DNA from 2 places in the Streptomyces sp. SudanB5_2050 genome. Region 2 is predicted to be linked to the other one. Evidence: riboswitches for the same ligand, from Rfam matches in the RefSeq annotation. Region 2 holds a riboswitch; the other holds the start of a gene.
The links. Region 2 has a riboswitch for glycine ahead of gcvP (aminomethyl-transferring glycine dehydrogenase). Riboswitches for the same ligand answer to the same signal wherever they lie in the genome.

Region 1 (5,482 bases), 4.0 Mb from region 2:
GGGGGTGATGCGAGAGGGCCGCCGAAACCGCTGGTGAGCGGCGGTCGCGGGCGGCGGGCGCGCGGAGCGGCGGGGCCCCGCCGCCCAGTGTCTACTTCTGGCGCTTGTAGAAGGGCAGCGCCACGACCTCGTACGGCTCGTGGCTGCCCCGGATGTCCACGCCGACACCCTCGGTGCCCGGCACCGCGTGCGCGGGGTCGACGTAGGCCATGGCGATCGGCTTGCCCAGTGTCGGGGACGGGGCGCCCGAGGTCACCTCGCCGACCACCTCGCCGCCGGCGACGACCCGGTACCCGGCGCGCGGGACCCGGCGGCCCTCGGCGACCAGGCCCACCAGGACGCGGGGCGGGTTCTGCTCGGCCCGGGAAGCGGCCTCGGTGAGCGCGGCGCGCCCGACGAAGTCGCCCTCCTTCTCGAACTTCACCACCCGGCCGAGCCCGGCGTCGAAGGGCGTCAGCTCGGTCGTCAGCTCGTGCCCGTACAGCGGCATGCCCGCTTCCAGACGGAGCGTGTCGCGGCAGGACAGGCCGCAGGGGACCAGCCCGGCGCCCTCGCCCGCCTCGGTCAGCGCCCGCCACAGCTCCACGGCGTGCTCCGGCTTCACGAACAGCTCGAAGCCGTCCTCGCCGGTGTAACCGGTGCGGGCGATGAGCGCGGGGACGCCCGCGACCGTGCCGGGCAGTCCGGCGTAGTACTTCAGGCCGTCCAGGTCGGCGTCGGTGAGGCTCTTGACGATGGCCGGCGACTCGGGGCCCTGCACCGCGAGCAGCGCGTACGCGTCGCGGTCGTCGCGGACCTCGGCGTCGAAGCCGGCGGCCCGCTCGGTCAGCGCGTCCAGCACCACCTGGGCGTTGGAGGCGTTGGCGACCACCATGTAGTGGGAAGAAGTGGCCTCGGCCTCGCCGAGCCGGTAGACGATCAGGTCGTCCAGGATGCCGCCGTCCTCACGGCAGATCATGGTGTAGCGGGCGCGGCCCGGCTTCACACTGCCGATGTTGCCGACCAGCGCGTAGTTCAGCAGATCGGCGGCCTGGGGGCCGGTGACCGTGATCTCGCCCATGTGGGAGAGGTCGAAGAGCCCGGCGCGGGTGCGCACCGCGACGTGCTCGTCGCGCTCGGAGCCGTAGCGCAGCGGCATGTCCCAGCCGGCGAAGTCGGTCATCGTCGCGCCCAGCGCGCGATGCGTGGCGTCGAGCGCGGTACGGCGGAGTTCTGTACTGCTCATCGGTCGGTCGTCTCCCAGGACAGGACGGCACGGGCGAGGTCGTTCCTCCCCATCTGTCATCGGAACCTGAGAGGTTCGCCACGACCACCGGAGTACGGCGATCAGGGCTTGCACCTTGGGTGGGGCCGCCGTCGGGCGGCGGCCCGCTTTTCAGATGTGCCTCGCCCGCGCGGTAACGGTGCCTGAGAGATTCAAGGGAGGGACTTGCTCCTTCGGCGCCCCGGCGCGGCCGGGGACTCTCCCGCGCGGATTCAAACGGCCGGTATGCAGTTGGCGCCGCCATCATTGCACGCCCCGCCGATCCGTGGCAGACCGTGATCTGTAACCGGCCTGTGGCAGTAAGCGAACGAAAACGCGAGACCTGCGCATTACCTTCTCTTTACACTCGACGGGGATGGGAACTCGTGAACCGCCCCAGGGGAGGACGATCACGGTGAACAGGACCACGGCGTACGCCGCCACTTCGGGTCTCGCGCTGCCCGAGCAGCCCGTCGCCCCGGCCCCGGAGGCGTGCGCCGAGCTGCCCGCACCGGTCGTCCGCGACCTGCGGGACCGGGAGGGCCGCAGCCCGCACGCCCTGCTCTTCGGACCCCGGGACCTGGTGGTGATCACCGGTCTGCCCGGCAGCGGCAAGTCGACGCTGATGGAGCGCACCGTGCGCGGCACCCGCGTCGACTCCCAGGACACCCGCGACCGCTGGGAGCGCCGCATGCCGCGCTTCCTGCCGTACGCGCTCTACCGCCCCCTGGTCCGTCTCGCCCACTACGCCGGGCTGCGCAAGGCCGTGCGCTCCGGCGAGGGCGTCGTGGTGCACGACTGCGGCACGCAGTCCTGGGTGCGCGCCTGGCTCGCCCGCGAGGCCCGCCGCCGCGAGGGCACCCTGCACCTGCTCCTGCTCGACGTCGGTGCCGACGAGGCCCTGGCCGGCCAGCGCGAGCGCGGCCGGGGCGTGTCGCGGTACGCCTTCCTGCGCCACCGCACGGCCAACGCCCGCCTGCTGCGCGCGGTGACCGAGGGCACCCTGCCGGCCGGCTGTGCGTCGGCGATCCTCCTGGACCGGGCGGCGGCCGACACGCTCCACCGGATCGCGTTCACGGGGTGACGCACCGTAGGGCCCTGCGGTCGAACGGGTTAGCCTTTTCAGCCACAGCAGCGGTACCAGGCAGGCGGTAGGTAGGCAGATGGACTTCCCGGCACAGGCGCACCCCCACCCGCACGGCGGGTGGCCCGGCAACGAGCTGGAGGAGGTGCTGTCCGCGTCCCTCGGCGTCCCGTCCGCCGGCGGACGGATCGTGGAGGTGCTCGGCCGGAGCTTCCTGTGGATACCCCTGCCCAACGGCGGCGGACCGCACAGCGGTCCGCTCGACCTGCCCACGCTGGAGATCGAGGGCCAGGCCTACGTGCCGGTGTTCAGCTCCGAGGAGCAGCTCCGCCAGGTCGCCGGCGCGCAGATGGCGTACACCATCGCCCCCGCGGTCGAGTTCGCCCGGGGCCTGCCCCCGCAGGTCGGCGTCGTCGTCAACCCGGAGGGCGTGGTCGGCGTCCCGCTGCCGCCGCCCGCCGTGGCCGAGCTGTGCCGGGCCGGCCGCACCCCGCTGGACGGACCCGCCTCGGGCGGCCGGGTCCGCCTCTTCGAACCGGACTGGCAGGACGACCCGGTGGACTTCCTCGCCGCCGCCTCCGCCGAGTTCGCCGCCACCGGCGTCGTCCGCACCGCACGACGCTGCATGGCCGCCATCGAGACCGCCGACCCGGTCATGTTCGTCGGCGTCGAACTCGCCCACTGGGAGGGCGACGCCCGCGCCCTCCCCCTCGACGCCCTGGGCCGGGCCCTCGCCAAGGCCCCTCTCAAGACCCAGGTCAACCTGGTCCTCCTGGAGGCGGCCCAGGACCCGGTCTGCGACTGGATGCGGACGAACGTCCGCCCGTTCTACGACCGCGACCTGTGACACCGGCGGGGGCCGTGCCGGGCGGGGGAGGACGGACGGCACCCCCGAGCGCACAGGCGTCCCCCGCCCGGCGGAGCCTTAAGCTGGGTTCACAACAGGGGAACTTCTCGAAGGGGCGATACACGTGAGCGCCAGCGGCACCACGACCGGACAGGTCGAGCACATGCTGCGCCAGGTGACCCCCGGGCGCTACGACGCCTACGAGGCCCTGCTGCGCGCGCTCGCCACCCCCGCCTCCGGCCAGGTCTGGATGCTGCTCTGGCACGGTCAGGCAGGCTCCCCGGACGCCCAGTACGGGAAGATGGAGGTCGACGGCTTCGGGTACGCCCCCTGCGTCACCTCCGCCCAGGAACTCTCCGCCAGTGGCTGGAACCGCTCGTACGAGGTGGTCGACGGACTGGAGGTGGCCCGCGCCCTCTACCCCGACCACTACGGCCTGTGGCTCAACCCGCACGCCCCCGGCGGCGGCGTCGGCATCCCGTGGCTCGACCTGCGCCGCATCGCCTCCGGCCTGGACCGCCAGCCCGCCGGCCCCCTGCGCCTGTCCGAACCGGCCATCGAGATCCCGCAGTTCTACGCCCTGCTCGCGCAGAACGCCCACCGCACCCCGGCGGTCCGCGCACTGCGCCGCGCCTGGGTGCAGCCGGCGCTCGGGGCGCCCTACCTCGCCATCGGCCTCGACGTGTACGACACCTCCCCGCCGGCCGTCGACGCGGTGCGCGCCATGATGCAGCAGTCCGTCGGCGCGGTCCCGGAAGGTCTGCCGGTGTCGACGGTCGCGATGACGGACACCCACGATCCGGTCGCCATGTGGCTGCGCGCCCGCACCCGTCCGTTCTACGACCGCGAAGCCCACGGGGCCGCCCCCGCCCCGGCGCCCGCGGGCGGGTACGGATACCCTCCGGCACAGGGCCGGTACTGACGGTTCCGCGACCCGCCCCGCTCCCGGTGGGAGGACATCTTCGCGCGTAGACGAAGGCGGTTGGCGACACTGTGCCGTAGATGTCCCAACTCGTCCGCGTCCGGCCGCCGTTACCCACTGTCCGGATAACGGAACACCTCAAACAGCATCACGGTTGCGCATCCTTTCCCTGTCAAGTCTGGCTACAGATCGCCAAAGCGTTGAAGACTCCCGCAGCAAGGGGTGGCTGTTCGCCCCTGTGTACGACGGACTGATCACGCCGCTACAGCGGCAAGTGCGGGCCGGCTACCGCCGGTTGAGAGGGGTCCCTGCCAGATGACGGCACCATTGCACGAGCCGACCGCGGAAGCGGCCCCGAGTGCGGCCGAGGAGGCGGCGGTCGCCGGCGCCGAGGCCAAGGCGGTTCAGGGGCGCTCCCTCGGCCGCATCGCCTGGGAGCGCCTGAAGCGGGACAAGCTGGCCCTCACGGGCGGCATCGTCGTGCTCTTCCTCATCGTGGTCGCGATCCTCGCGCCCCTGATCACCTCCCTCTACGGCCAGGATCCCAACGAGTTCCACGAGGACCTGATCGACCCGCTGTTCGGCACCCCCACCGGCTCCCTGGGCGGCATGAGCGGCGAGCACTGGCTGGGCGTCGAGCCCGTCAACGGCCGCGACATCTTCGCCCGCATCGTCCACGGTGCCCGGATCTCGCTCCTGGTCGGCTTCCTGTCCGCCATCGTGGCCGTGATCATCGGTACCGTCCTCGGTGTCCTCGCCGGCTTCTTCGGCGGCTGGGTCGACGCCCTCATCAGCCGGGTCATGGACGGCCTGCTGGCCTTCCCGCAGCTGCTGTTCATCATCGCGCTGGTCTCGGTCATGCCGGACAGCATGCTGGGCCTCAGCGGCACCGGTGTCCGCCTGCTCATGATGATCCTGGTCATCGGCTTCTTCGGATGGCCCTACATCGGCCGTGTGGTCCGCGGCCAGACCCTGTCCATGCGCGAGCGGGAGTACGTCGAGGCGGCCCGGTCCCTGGGTGCCGGACGCTTCTACATCCTGTTCAAGGAACTGCTGCCCAACCTGGTCGCGCCGATCATCGTCTACACCACGATGATGATCCCGACCAACATCCTCACCGAGGCCGCACTCAGCTTCCTGGGCGTGGGCGTCAAGCCGCCCACCTCCTCCTGGGGGCAGATGCTGTCGAGCGCGATCGACTACTACAAGTCGGATCCCATGTACATGGTGATCCCGGGTGTGGCGATCTTCATCACCGTTCTTGCCTTCAACCTCTTCGGTGACGGCGTACGCGACGCGCTGGACCCGAAGGGCTCCCGCTGACCTGCCGTACCGCAAAGCGACCCGTGGCACCTGCACGGGGTCTCTCATCTAATCCGGAGGATC
Region 2 (5,482 bases):
CAGGCCGGCGAACTCGCCCTGCGACCCGGCGTTCGGCTGGAGCGAGACCTTGTCGTACCCGGTGACCTCGGCGAGCCGCTCCTCCAGCTCGCGGATGAGCGTCAGGTAGCCCTGCGCCTGCTCGGCGGGCGCGAAGGGGTGCAGCTGGCCGAACTCGGGCCAGGTGACCGGCTCCATCTCGGTGGTCGCGTTGAGCTTCATGGTGCAGGAGCCCAGCGGGATCATGCCGCGGTCCAGCGCGTAGTCCCGGTCGGCGAGGCGGCGCAGGTAGCGCAGCATCGCCGTCTCGGAGCGGTGCTGGTGGAAGACCGGGTGGGTGAGGAAGTCGTCGGTGCGCAGCAGCGCCTCGGGCAGCGTCTCCTCGGTGGCGGCGTCCAGCGCCTCGATGTCACCTTCGACGCCGAAGGCGTTCCACACGCCGCCGACCTGGGCGCGCGTGGTGGTCTCGTCGCAGGCGAACGAGACGTGGTCGGCGTCGACGAGGCGCAGGTTGATGCCGTTCTCGCGGGCGGCGTGGACGATCGCGTCGGCCCGGCCGGGCACCCGCGCGGTGACCGTGTCGAAGTAGGCGCCGTGCACGATCTCGACGCCGCCGGCCGCGAGGCCCGCGGCGGTGACGGAGGCGTAGCGGTGGGTGCGGCGGGCGATGGCCCGCAGCCCCTCAGGGCCGTGGTAGACGGCGTACATGCCGGCCATCACGGCGAGCAGCACCTGGGCGGTGCAGATGTTGCTGGTGGCCTTCTCGCGGCGGATGTGCTGCTCGCGGGTCTGCAGGGCCAGGCGGTAGGCCTTGTTGCCGTCGGCGTCCACGGAGACGCCGACCAGGCGGCCCGGCAGGCTGCGGGCGAACTTCTCGTGCACCGCCATGTAACCGGCGTGCGGTCCGCCGAAGCCCATCGGCACACCGAAGCGCTGGGTCGTGCCGACCGCGATGTCCGCGCCCAGTTCGCCGGGCGAGGTGAGCAGCGTGAGGGCGAGCAGGTCGGCGGCGACGGTGACGAGGGCACCCAGCTCGTGCGCCCGGTCGATCACCGGCTTGATGTCGCGGACGGCACCGGAGGCGCCCGGGTACTGGATCAGGACGCCGTTGATCTCCCGCTCGGCGACCTCGGCGGGGATGCCCTCGGCGAGGTCGGCGACGACGACCTCGACCCCGGTCGGCTCGGCACGGGTCCGGATGACGGCGATGGTCTGCGGCAGGGCGTCCGCGTCGACCAGGAAGAGGCCCTTCTTGTTCTTGCCCATGCGCCGGGACAGCGCCATCGCCTCGGCGGCGGCGGTGCCCTCGTCCAGCAGCGAGGCGCCGGAGGTGGGCAGGCCGGTCAGCTCGGCGACCATCGTCTGGAAGTTCAGCAGGGCCTCCAGACGGCCCTGGGAGATCTCCGGCTGATACGGCGTGTACGCGGTGTACCAGGCCGGGTTCTCCATGACGTTGCGCAGGATCACCGGCGGGGTGAACGTGCCGTAGTAACCCAGGCCGATCATGGAGTCGAGGACCTGGTTGCGATCGGCCAGCGAGCGCAGCTCGGCCAGCACCTCGGCCTCGGAGCGGGCACCGGGCAGGTCCAGCGCGTCGGCGTTCTTGATCACATCCGGCACCGCGGCGGCCGTCAGCTCGTCGAGCGAACCGTAACCGACCTGCGCGAGCATCTTGGCCCGGGCCTCGTGGTCGGGGCCGATGTGGCGCTGCTCGAACGGCATGGCCTGTTCGAGTTCGGTGAGCGGGGTGCGATGGGCGGTCATTGCGGAGGCCTCCTGGTCTGACGACCTGCGAGGGGCACCACGGCGCGGGTACCCGGACGGCCTCCCCCTCTGTCATCTCGACCTGAGAGCTTCACCGGGGGCCCGAGGGCTCTCCCGGCTTTCACCGTCGGTGAGAGCGGAAGCCGTCGACACCCGCCCTGCTTTCCAGAGTGACCTCGTCCGTGCGGTACGTGAGCCTGAGAGATTCCGGGGAGGATTTGCTCCTTCGGCGCCTCCGGTGATGCCCGGAGGACTCTCCCGCACGGGGTCAGCAGCCGTTGCCAGAGTACCAGCGAGGTCGCCGCACGGACCTTCGAGTGGCCGAGCGGCCCTATGTGCTCTTTCGTAGTGACTACGGATGATTTCGGCGGCTGGCGGGTCGGCTGGTGCACGACCCCAGTACGACCATGTGGAGGGCCCGTGCGTACCGAGATAGACCCGCGCAACCTGATCGGCCGCAAGGCGTTCGACCGCAACGGCGCCCGGATCGGCACCGTCGACGAGGTCTATCTCGACGACGCCACCGGCGTCCCCGAATGGGCGGCCATCCGCACCGGTCTGTTCAGCAGGGACGCGTTCGTGCCCCTGGAGCCGAGTGAGCTGGTGGACGGCGCGCTGCGGGTGCCCTTCGACCGCTCCCTCATCAAGGAGGCCCCCGACTTCGGCGTCGGCCGCCACCTCTCGCCGGAGCAGGAACTCCAGCTCTACCACCACTACGGCCTGGACGTGGCCTCCCCTCCCCCGCCGCCCGACCACGACTTCGGCAAGCTGGCCGGCCGGGGCAAGGAAGACGCCTGACGCTCGGACCCGCGCCGCCGGCCCGCCGCACCGCCCGTCAGCCGGGCAGCCGGGCAGCCGTCAGCCAGCAGTCGGCAGTCGGCAGTCGGCAGTCGGAGACGCACGTCCCGCGGGGTCCGGCCCCGCGGCTGCCGGGCCGGTCACTCCCCCGGCCCCGGACCCGGCCCGGGCATCGGCCCCGGGGCATCCCGACCCCCGTCAAGTCCCAGGACCTGTCTCCACCTCGGCCCTCGACCCCGTGCCGGCCCAGGCCGCATCGGCGGCTGCCCCGGACGCCCCGTGGATCTCGGACGCCGGCCCGGGGCCGCCGGGTCTGCACGGGACGGCCGCGACCATGGGGACCGGCGGCACCAGCGGCAGCGGATCCGCCGGAGTCAGGTCCGGGTCGTCGACCGGGAAGGTCCGGACGCGGCCGGTCTCCGAGTACGGCGTCTCGAAGCGCACGGTGACCCGGCCGAGGCCGCTGCCCTGCACCCAGCCGTGCCCGTGCTCCGTGTGCCGCACGTCGTGCCCGGCCGGCCACCGGCGCTCACCGGGTGCCGGGCGCTGTTCCGCGGCCGGCTCGGCCGTGGTCTCGGAGTCGTCGGCGATCTCGGCGGCACGGTCTCCCGCCGCCTGTGCGAAGAGGTCCTCCTGCGTGTAGTCGGCGAGCCCGGTGACGCCGACGCCCAGCAGGCGCACCCCGCCCGTGGTGTCCACCAGGTCCAGCAGGCGGGCCGCCGCCTCCCGCACCACCGCCGGGTCGTCCGTCGGCCCGCGCAGCGTCTCCGACCGGGTCAGCGTGGAGAAGTCGTACCTGCGCACCTTGAGGACGATGGTCCGCCCGGACAGCCCGGAACCCCGCAGCCGGCGCACACACCGGTCCGCCAGCCGCCGCACCTCCATGCCGACCCGCGTGCGGTCATGGATGTCGATGTCATAGGTGTCCTCCACCGACACCGACTTGGTCTCCCGCTCGGCCACCACCGGCCGCTCGTCGCGGGCCAGGGCCATGGCGTACAGGGCGTGCCCGTGCGCCTTGCCCAGCAGTCGCACCAGCTCGTCCTCGCCCGCCTCGGCGAGTTCGCCGACCGTGGTGATCCCGGCCCGCCGCAGATGGTCGCCGGTGGCCGGGCCGACGCCGGGCAGCGTGCGCACGGACATCGGCTCCAGCTTGGCCCGCTCCGTCCCCGGCGGGATCAGGACCAGCCCGTCGGGCTTGGCCTCCTCCGAGGCGATCTTGGCCAGCATCTTGGACGCGGCCAGCCCCACCGACCCGGTGATGCCGGTGACCGCGCGGATGTCCGCGCGCAGCTTCTCCCCCGCCAGCCGGGCCGAGGCCGCGTCCCACGCCGCCCCGCCCGCCTCCAGGTCCACGAACGCCTCGTCCAGGCTCAGCGGCTCCACCAGCGGCGACAGGGCCCGCAGGAGCCGCATCACCTGCTCGCTGATCGTCCGGTACAGCTCGAAGCGCGGGACGAGGTACGCGGCGTTGGGAGCGAGGCGCCGGGCCTGCCCCATGGGCATCGCCGAGTGGACACCGAAGACCCGCGCCTCGTACGAGGCGGTGGCCACCACCCCGCGCGGCCCGAGGCCACCCACGACCACGGCCTTCCCCCGCAGACTCGGCTTGGACGCCTGCTCCACCGAGGCGAAGAAGGCATCCATGTCGAGATGCAGGATCGTGGGCGCGGTTCTCACGCTTCCGATGGTGCCCTACGCCACTGACAACGCCCCGTCCGCGCGCGGCGTCGTTCAGACCGCCCGGTTGCGCCGCCGCGCCAGCTCGTCGGCGGGATTGTGCCCGACCAGGGTCTCGCCCGTGTCGATCCGCTCACCGTGCAGCTGGGACAGCGCGCTCTCCACGTCCCGCCACACCACTCCGACGGCGATGCCGAAGATGCCCTGGCCGCCCTGGAGCAGGGCGTGCACCTCGTCGGGAGAGGTGCACTCGTAGACCGTGGCGCCGTCGCTCATCAGCGTCATCCGCTCCAGGTCGCGGAAACCGCGCTCCCTGAGGTGCTGGACGGCCGTGCGAATGTTCTGCAGGGAGACACCGGTGTCGAGGAAGCGCTTGACGATCTTCAGCACCACCACGTCGCGGAAGCTGTACAGACGCTGGGTGCCGGAACCGTGCGCGGGTCGCACACTGGGCTCGACGAGGCCGGTGCGGGCCCAGTAGTCGAGCTGCCGATAGGTGATGCCGGCGGCCGCGCAGGCCGTCGGTCCCCGGTAACCGATCTGGTCGGACGCCATGGACGTCGCTCCTCCGCCACTCGGCACCGCCGCCGGGCGCTGCGGAACCGGGTCGGCCGCGCCGTGCTGCGGATAGCCCCCGCCCGCACGCAACCGGGTGCCGGGGGGAGGGTACGGACCACCCGCCCCGAGGCTGTGCCCGGGGCCACCCCCAGCCGTACCGTCGCCGCTGATCCTCACGCCGACCTCCGTCCTTGACCTGCCTCCTCGACGGTAGGCAGTCACCAAGGGTGCGTCAACGATCGCCACACTCGGCACGCCGAGTGATAATCACCCTACGAGTGGTTTCCCGTGCCCATCGCGGGGAAAGGCTAGCCGAATGTGCTCGGAGAGGGCCGTGCGCCGCCTCCGGCGTCCCGGCCCACGCGGCTCACTGGTTGCTGGTCCCGAAGTCCTCCGGCGAGATCTGGTCGAGGAACTCGCGGAACTTCTCCACCTCGTCCTCCTGCTCGTCCGGGATGGCGATCCCCGCGTCGTCGAGCACCGTGTCGCTGCCGTAGATCGGCGTTCCGGTGCGCAGCGCCAGCGCTATCGCGTCCGAGGGCCTCGCGCTCACCTCGACGCCGCTGGCGAAGACCAGCTCGGCGTAGAAGACGGAGTCCCGCAGGTCCGTGATGCGCACTTCCGTGAGCTCCTGGCCCACGGCTTCCAGCACGTCCTTGAACAGGTCGTGAGTCAGCGGGCGCGCGGGAGCCATGCCCTGCTG

Region 1: another riboswitch for glycine. It lies ahead of gcvT (glycine cleavage system aminomethyltransferase GcvT); the one in region 2 lies ahead of gcvP (aminomethyl-transferring glycine dehydrogenase).

The regions. Positions count from the first base shown of each region.
Region 1 is NZ_OZ186760.1:5,433,472-5,438,953, forward strand. It holds gene gcvT (glycine cleavage system aminomethyltransferase GcvT) at 92-1,225, opposite strand; glycine riboswitch at 1,386-1,479, opposite strand; gene ACFZP7_RS24345 (AAA family ATPase) at 1,659-2,327, shown strand; gene ACFZP7_RS24350 (enhanced serine sensitivity protein SseB) at 2,407-3,174, shown strand; gene ACFZP7_RS24355 (enhanced serine sensitivity protein SseB C-terminal domain-containing protein) at 3,299-4,096, shown strand; gene ACFZP7_RS24360 (ABC transporter permease) at 4,412-5,419, shown strand.
Region 2 is NZ_OZ186760.1:1,445,665-1,451,146, forward strand. It holds gene gcvP (aminomethyl-transferring glycine dehydrogenase) at 1-1,743, opposite strand, end outside; glycine riboswitch at 1,919-2,014, opposite strand; gene ACFZP7_RS06380 (PRC-barrel domain-containing protein) at 2,164-2,541, shown strand; gene ACFZP7_RS06385 (DNA polymerase IV) at 2,740-4,221, opposite strand; gene ACFZP7_RS06390 (MerR family transcriptional regulator) at 4,276-4,956, opposite strand; gene ACFZP7_RS06395 (bifunctional nuclease family protein) at 5,147-5,482, opposite strand, start outside.